2 regions of the Methylobacter sp. S3L5C genome follow, and region 1 is predicted to be linked to the other one. Evidence: predicted binding sites of a transcription regulator. Region 1 holds the regulator's gene; the other holds the start of a gene.
The links. The regulator HrcA, encoded in region 1, represses chaperone genes, less so after heat shock. The targets are predictions, from matches to a motif close to TNTTAGCACTCNNNNNNNNNGAGTGCTAANA.

Region 1 (4,434 bases):
GCAACGCCGGCAGGCTTCCCGGACACACTGATCGTATCGACTACCTTGCCCTGCTCAGTATCAATAATGGAAACAGTATCGTCCAGTTGATTGGTAATATAAGCAAAAGGAGTCGCTGAAAGTGGCGTGCTAAAAAAGGCGGTAGCGATAACTATCGCTACCGCTTGATAATTCACAACAAACACTCGATAACCCTTACTTTTCAGCCAAGGCTTTCAAGTTGGCCAAGCCTTCTTTTAAAATTGCAGTCACTGCTTCGTTAGCAGTCGTTTCGTTCATTTCTGCAGGTGGATTATTGTTTGTATAAGCACGGTAATAACCGGCAGTCCAGGAAACGACAGAAGTATCGCCTTTAGCTTCTATATCAATACTTGCCGAGTAGTTATCTACCGGCAATACCGGTACATTTTCTTCAGCACCGGCATGAGTGATTGTTTTTGCAGTACTCATTTCGGTAATTTTGTAAGCATAAGACATTTTTGTCTCATCGTATTTTTTCAGCTCTTCCTTAATAGTACCACCCTCTTTTAAAGTCAGAACACGAGTAGCACCTTTTGTGTTACCACCCTCTGCCTTTGTTCCAGCTATACTGGGACTCCAGGACATATCCCCAAAATCTTTAATAAGAGCCCATACTTTTTCAGCCGGCGCATTGATGGTAATTTGTTCCTCAGCTTTTTGACGTACAGGACCATGTGCATTGGCAATCGCCGTAAACAAGAACAGTGCAACTGATGTAATTAGGGTAAATTTCTTCATAGTAACTCCTGGTTGTGAATATAAATGGTAAGGCATGAATATTTATTAGTTTGGGTCATTCATACTCAGCATAGTTTATGCCGAGATACAAAGTATGGGGATAAAACATTTGATACTCAGCCTGTTCTTGACACATTACTCTTATGCTCAAGTTATTAAAAGTTTATGCCCAACTTGGATATTATATGTCAACTGAGTATCCCAAGCATTAATTGGCGTACTTAAAAATTTAATATCCTGCGTGATTGAATCAATTTATCCATTGACCAACGCACACTTGGGCATATTTATTACGGGGTATTTTATGGGAGCATTTAAGTATGACATTCCCACACTACCTGTTCATTTAGCCAACCAACTATTAATTTTGTAGTGTCAATAATGAACTTACTTTTTTACACCTACCAAAAGCCTAATCGTTTAAGGTACCAATAGCGGCAATCCTGAACCCTTCAACCAAGCCAGAGAAGATTCGATAAAGGATGAATTTACTTTCATTACCACATATCGGTTCCTGCCCTTTGTTGACAATGACCTGGTGAACTGATATTTTTCAGGATTATCACTCACGCGTTGGCTTTATAGAGGTATAGGTGAGTAAGATTACTCGGGATTTAAACGAACGGTCGTTGCAATTATTAAAAACACTGGTTAAACGCTATATCAATGATGGACAGCCTGTCGGTTCCAGAGTGTTATCAACAGATTCGGAGTTAAATTTAAGCTCTGCGACCATTCGTAATGTCATGGCCGATCTGGAAGATTTGGGCTTGATACATTCACCACATACGTCAGCGGGACGCGTACCTACCGTTAGTGGCTATCGCTTGTTTGTTGACAGCTTGCTAATCATTAAGCCGTTAGACATTAAAGAATTGACCAGACTGTACGAGGGATTGTCGAAAAAAGAAGACACCAGTAACATGATTGGGGCTGCATCACGGTTAATTGCAGACTTAACCAAAATGGCCGGGGTAGTGACTTTACCAAAAAGAGAATTAGTCTGCTTGCGACATATTGAATTTTTACCTTTATCGCATAAACGCGTACTGGTTATTTTTGTCACTAATGAACAAGAAGTTCATAACAAAGTTATTCATACCGACAAGCTGTTTAGCGCGGCAGAACTACAACAAGCTGGCGCATATCTTGGTTCAATTTATGGTGGTCACAGCCTGACGGCTGTTCGTTCTGCCGTTTTAAAAGAACTGCAAGATGATCAGGAACGCATGAATCAGGCGATGCTCGATGCGATAAAAATGGCACAATTGACGTTTCAATCCGACAACCCTGAAAAAAATGATTATGTACTAACCGGAGAAACCAATTTAATGGGCTTTTCCGAGTTATCAGGCCGAGATCATTTAAAAAAATTGTTTGAAGCATTTAGTCAAAAACAGGATGTTATTCATCTTCTGGACCAATCCATGAAAACGGAAGGTGTGCAGATTTTTATAGGCGAAGAATCCGGTTGCCAGGCATTTGACCATTGTAGCCTGGTTACTTCTTCTTATTCTGTTGATGATGAAGTAGTTGGTGTACTTGGTGTTATTGGACCAACACGCATGGCTTATGAAAAAATCATCCCGTTTGTTGATATTACCGCAAAAATATTGGGTGCAGCCTTGAATCCAAAAACATCGACCCCATCATAGATAGCAATATTTCTTTGTGCGTTTAAGCACGTTATTACAACTATTTTAAGGAACTTAAAAGATGAGTATTGATCAGGAAACACCTGAATCACAGATTGATGTTGAAGCCAAGACTACCGATGAAGAGCAAGTACACACTGAAGTCGGTGAGCATGAATACACCATTGAAGAGCTGAAACAAGAACTGGAAGAAGCCAAACAAAAAGCGCATGAGTCTTGGGATAAAGCCGTTCGCAGCCAGGCAGAAATGGAAAATCTGAGAAGAAGAACTCAAAAGGATCTGGAAGATGCTCATAAATTTGCCTTAACCAGTTTTGGCAAAGCATTACTACCCGTATTTGACAGCCTGGTTTTGGGCCTGCAAGCGGCAACAGGCGATAGCGAGGACGTAAAAAAATTCAGAGAAGGCAGTGACTTAACGATTAAGCAGTTTGAAGCCTTGTTTGAAAAATTTAACATCGTTGCCATTGATCCTTTGGGACAACCCTTCAACGCCGAACAACATCAAGCGATGATGATGCAGGAAATAGAAGGTGCAGAACCTAATACCGTTGTTAACGTGTTTCAAAAAGGTTATGTCCTGAATGGACGTTTACTGCGACCCGCCATGGTTGTTGTGGCAAAAGCACCAGAAAAACCATCCGAAGATAATGCACAGGCTTGAACACCATAAAACAGCCCCCATATCGACAATAACTTTTACATTTTTTATACAAATTCAGTCTGGAGCATTCAATGGCTAAAATAATTGGCATAGATTTAGGAACAACCAACTCATGTGTTGCTGTGTTGGAAAACGGCGTTGCAAAAGTAATTGAAAACAGTGAAGGAGCACGTACTACACCATCCATTATTGCTTTTAGTAGTGATGATGAAGTGTTGGTAGGACAATCAGCAAAACGCCAGGCAGTCACCAATCCAAAAAACACACTATTTGCAATTAAACGCTTGATCGGTCGTCGTTTTAAAGATGATGTCGTACAAAAAGATATCAAAATGGTGCCTTACTCAATCGTCGAAGCAGAAAACGGGGATGCATGGGTAGAAGTACATGGCAAAAAAATGGCCTCGCCAGAAATTTCAGCCCGTATTTTGATGAAGTTGAAAAAAGATGCGGAAGCTTATTTAGGCGAACCAGTAACCGAAGCGGTTATTACTGTTCCGGCTTATTTTAACGATTCACAACGTCAGGCAACCAAAGATGCCGGTCGTATTGCAGGTTTGGAAGTTAGACGTATTATTAACGAACCCACTGCATCGGCATTGGCATTCGGCATGGACAAACCTAAAGGCGACACCAAAATTGCTGTCTATGACTTGGGTGGCGGTACTTTTGATATATCCATCATTGAAATTGCCGAAATTGATGGTGAGCATCAATTTGAAGTATTATCAACTAATGGCGATACTTTCCTGGGTGGTGAAGACTTTGACTCAAGAATTATCGAGTTTCTTGCCGCTGAATTTAAAAAAGAAAGTGGCGTAGATGTACACAACGATCCATTGGCTCTGCAACGTTTAAAAGAAGCGGCAGAAAAAGCCAAGATCGAATTATCGTCAAGCCAACAAACCGATGTTAACTTGCCTTACATTACTGCGGATGCCTCTGGCCCCAAGCATTTAAATGTTAAGTTGACTCGCGCCAAGTTGGAATCTTTGGTTGAAGAACTGATTAATCGTACTAAAGGCCCTTGCGAAATGGCGCTGAAAGATGCCGGTCTTAAAGCATCGGAAATCAATGATGTGATTTTGGTGGGCGGCCAAACCCGTATGCCTAAAGTACAGGAAATGGTTAAAAGTATTTTTGGTCAAGATCCCCGGAAAGACGTTAATCCCGATGAAGCAGTTGCTTTAGGCGCGGCGATTCAGGCTGGTGTTTTGTCAGGTGATGTTAAGGATGTCTTGTTACTGGACGTTATTCCGTTGTCTCTGGGTATCGAAACAATGGGCGGCATTTTAACCAAGTTGATTGAAAAAAACACCACCATTCCAACCAATGCAGCACAAGTATTTTCTACAG
Region 2 (4,434 bases), 1.2 Mb from region 1:
CGGTGACAATTATGGCAGTTGCAGTTCCATTGCGGAAAGCCGCCACCTGCACCTGAACCAAGAACTCTAATTTTCATGATGAAAGCCTTAAAAGAAAGCCTTGAATGATACGGGAATAACAATTTTCAGGCAAAAAAAAGGGGCTCTAAGTGAACCCCTTCTTTAAACCAGCTTTAATGATCCCGACAATTAAGTCAGGAAAGTTCATTTAGCGATTGTAGATGTACATTGTTACTTCAAAGCCGAAACGTAGGTCTGTATAGCTTGGTGTTTCCCATTTCATCGTGAACCTCCAGAAGATTATTAGAATAGTTGCTAGCTTGATCAAGTAAGCTAATTAAAAGTATACGATGAACTATTTTTTTACGCAATGTTTGACAGTACTTAACAAGGATGTTTTTCTTTTTAGAAAAGAGTATTATCGAAATTCAAAAAAAAATAATAAGGCAACAGCCAAGAATGAATAGACCCGGATGGCTCAGAATTTTTGTTCATTTTCAAGGTAGAAAAACAGTCGCATAGCTGGCTGCGCGACTGTTTTGACAATGCAGACAATGAATAAAAAGACCAGCGACTTGGGTATGTTCTTTGTGGGAAATTGCCTAACTAAATAAAATTATGAGGAGGGGTTATGGGTGGTGTTATTGAGCTATTTTTGATTATGTTAATTATTGCCAGCGTTGCATTTGCGCCGTTAGGCTACTTTATTTACAAATATACCCAGAAAAATGGTAAGCCATTTGGGGAGCCTGATCCGGATAGTGACGCACCGTCTTTTGTTAATGAATTAGCTGAAAGTGCTATTAATTTCGTCAAGAGTCGGATTGCCAAAAAATAAATGACGTTTGTTAATAATATTTTTGGGTGATTTGGTTCATCCAAAAATATAAGTTTTTGTAAATCAGGTTGGGTTACGCTAATCTAACCTGGCTTACAGTCTTCCACAAGTGGGGCAGTTCGGATTTTGCTTTAGCTTCAGGGTGTTCCATTCCATTGATAAGCCATCCAAAATTAATAACCGACCGGTTAAAGTTTCGCCGATAGCGATAATTAACTTCATCGCTTCTAGGGCTTGGATGCTGCCAATTATTCCTGTGATAGGCGCTATAACTCCATTGGTTGAGCAGGTTTGTAATTCTTCGCCCTCACTACTATATAAACAGTTGTAACATGGACTGTTATTTTTACCTGGAGTGAATACCGATACCTGGCCTTCAAAGCGGATTGCTGCACCTGAAACCAGCGGCGTTTGATAATTAACGCAGGCCTTGTTGATTGCAAATCGTGTCGAGAAATTATCGCTACAATCAAGCACCACATCTGCTGCTTTTACTTCCCTATTGAGTTGTTCTCCAGTCAGTCTTTGCTTGACGGCTTTTACATTGACATCAGGATTTAATTTATTCAGTGTTTCACGGGTTGAAATTACTTTATCAGTCCCAATATCGACTGTGTGATGAGCAATCTGTCTTTGTAAATTGGATAACTCCACCTCGTCGTCATCATAAATAGTAATGTTGCCGATCCCTGCTGCGGCAAGGTACATGGCGGCAGGCGATCCCAAGCCGCCGGCACCAACAATTAATACCTTGGCGGCAAGGAGTTTTTGTTGTCCCTCAATATCAACTTGGGGCAGCATTATTTGACGGCTATAGCGCAATAGTTGGTTGTCATTCATGGGTCATATTAAATGTGTATGGTGGCTAGAGATTATGCCAAAGAACTTGACAGGCTGCAAAAGCTCATTATCATTAGCACTCATTGCTAGCGAGTGCTAATAGCAGTTACCCTTTTATTTTAATGTTAGGAGATATAGATGAATATACGTCCGTTACACGATAGAGTTATAGTTAAACGCCTTGAAGAAGAAACGACATCTGCTGGTGGCATTGTATTACCTGGTTCTGCTGCTGAAAAGCCAAGCCAGGGTATAGTATTAGCCGTAGGTAATGGCAAACAACTGGATAATGGTACAGTGCGCGCATTGGACGTTAAAGTTGGCGATAAAGTTTTGTTTGGCAAATACTCAGGTAACGAAGTTAAAGTTGATGGTGAAGATCTTATCGTTATGCGTGAAGAAGACATCATGGGTATCTTAGGTTAAGACCAAGCTTTTTATTAATCATAATCACACACATAGTTAGGAATAAAAATGGCAGCAAAAGACGTATTATTTGGTGATGACGCACGTGTCCGTATGGCGCGTGGTGTTAACATTTTAGCAAACGCAGTAAAAGTAACTTTAGGCCCTAAAGGTCGTAATGCGATTCTGGACAAAAGCTTCGGCGCTCCAACCATTACAAAAGACGGTGTATCTGTTGCCAAAGAAATCGAATTAAAAGACAAATTCGAAAACATGGGCGCACAAATGGTTAAAGAAGTGGCTTCGCATACTTCTGATGTGGCCGGTGATGGTACCACTACTGCAACAGTATTGGCACAATCTATCGTCAACGAAGGTTTGAAAGCGGTTGCCGCCGGTATGAACCCAATGGACTTGAAACGCGGTATTGACTTGGCGGTAACTAAAGCGGTTGAAGCCATTGTTGCAGCTGCAACACCTTGTACTGACAACAAAGCTATTGCTCAAGTTGGTACAATTTCAGCCAACTCTGATGAGTCAGTTGGTAAAATCATTGCTGAAGCAATGGAAAAAGTCGGCAAAGAAGGCGTTATCACTGTTGAAGAAGGTTCAGGCCTTGATAACCAATTAGACGTCGTTGAAGGTATGCAGTTTGACCGTGGCTATTTGTCGCCTTATTTTATCAACAAACAAGAAAATATGAGCGTCGAACTAGACGATCCATTGATTCTTATTTTTGAAAAGAAAATTTCCAATATCCGCGATATGTTACCAATTCTGGAAGCAGTTGCAAAAGCCGGTCGTCCATTATTGATCGTTGCTGAAGATGTTGAAGGCGAAGCGTTGGCGACTCTGGTTGTTAATACTATTCGTGGTATCGTTAAAGTTGCAGCAGTTAAGGCGCCTGGTTTTGGTGATCGTCGTAAAGCCATGTTGGAAGATATTGCTGTGCTGACCGGTGCGGTAGTAATTTCTGAAGAAGTTGGTTTGAGCCTGGAAAAAGCGGAATTAGCGCAACTGGGTACAGCCAAAAAAGTACAAATTACTAAAGAAAACACCACTATCATTGATGGTGCAGGTTCTGAAGAGCAAATCAAGGGCCGTGTTGCACAAATTCGTGCACAAGCTGACGATGCAACTTCTGACTACGACAAAGAAAAACTGCAAGAACGTTTGGCTAAATTAGCTGGCGGTGTTGCTGTAATCAAAGTTGGCGCTGCAACTGAAATTGAAATGAAAGAAAAGAAAGCCCGCGTAGAAGATGCTCTGCATTCAACACGCGCTGCTGTTGAAGAAGGCGTAGTTGCTGGTGGTGGTACTGCGTTAGTTCGCGCATTGTCAGCATTAGTTGGCCTGGAAGGTATTAATCACGACCAAACGGTTGGTGTTAATATCTTGCGTCGTGCGATGGAAGAGCCTTTGCGTCAAATTGTTGCCAATGCAGGCGACGAGCCTTCAGTAGTATTTAACGAAGTGCAAAAAGGTACTGGTAGCTACGGTTACAATGCAGCGACTGGCCAATACGGCGACATGATCGAAATGGGTATTCTTGATCCTGCCAAAGTAACACGTACTGCTTTGCAAAATGCAGCGTCTGTTGCCGGCTTAATGCTGACTACAGAAGTAATGATTGCTGATGCACCTAGCGATGACAAAGGTCATGGCGGAATGCCAGACATGGGCGGCATGGGCGGCATGGGTGGAATGGGCGGCATGATGTAATCGTGCTGTCTTAAAGCTTTGTGCTTTAAGCTCTGCTTCACAAAAAAGCCCCGGTTGTTTTTAACAACCGGGGCTTTTTTATTAGTATCCTTGGTGAAGATTATTCAATTGATGTGCTTTTGTGGCTCAACATGCCAGATTACGTTAATTGAGGATAGTTAATATACCCAATTAAAATGTGTGCAAACCAAATAACTAAACATGACTAATAACCTCCCCATTTTATATAGCTTCAGACGTTGCCCTTACGCAATCAGAGCCAGAATGGCCATTATTTATGCGGGTATTCCTGTAGAAATTCGGGAAGTGGAATTAAAAAACAAACCGGAACATCTTCTGGCTATATCTCCAAAAGGTACCGTGCCGGTATTACAGCTTACCAATGGAACGGTGATTGAGGAAAGTTTGGATATTATGCGCTGGGCATTAGCGCAACATGATCCGGAGCACTGGCTGGACTTTAATATTGAAGCGGACAGGTTGATCAAATGGAATGATGGGGATTTTAGACAGTACCTGGATCGTTATAAATATGCAGACCGGTATCCGGATTTCTCGCAGACTTATTACCGGCAACAGGCAGAAGTGTTTTTAACTGAACTTGAAGCCCGTTTGCTGCATTACAGGTA

Region 2: the regulator HrcA is predicted to act here: its motif matches at 1,750-1,780, upstream of KKZ03_RS02580 (co-chaperone GroES).

Annotation. Positions count from the first base shown of each region.
Region 1 is NZ_CP076024.1:1,698,978-1,703,411, reverse strand. It holds gene KKZ03_RS07845 (cytochrome D1 domain-containing protein) at 1-185, opposite strand, end outside; gene KKZ03_RS07840 (SRPBCC family protein) at 196-759, opposite strand; gene hrcA (heat-inducible transcriptional repressor HrcA) at 1,362-2,414, shown strand; gene grpE (nucleotide exchange factor GrpE) at 2,476-3,078, shown strand; gene dnaK (molecular chaperone DnaK) at 3,150-4,434, shown strand, end outside.
Region 2 is NZ_CP076024.1:532,769-537,202, reverse strand. It holds gene pqqB (pyrroloquinoline quinone biosynthesis protein PqqB) at 1-77, opposite strand, end outside; gene pqqA (pyrroloquinoline quinone precursor peptide PqqA) at 209-283, opposite strand; gene KKZ03_RS02590 (hypothetical protein) at 632-838, shown strand; gene KKZ03_RS02585 (molybdopterin-synthase adenylyltransferase MoeB) at 932-1,678, opposite strand; gene KKZ03_RS02580 (co-chaperone GroES) at 1,817-2,104, shown strand; gene groL (chaperonin GroEL) at 2,153-3,805, shown strand; gene KKZ03_RS02570 (glutathione S-transferase) at 4,007-4,434, shown strand, end outside.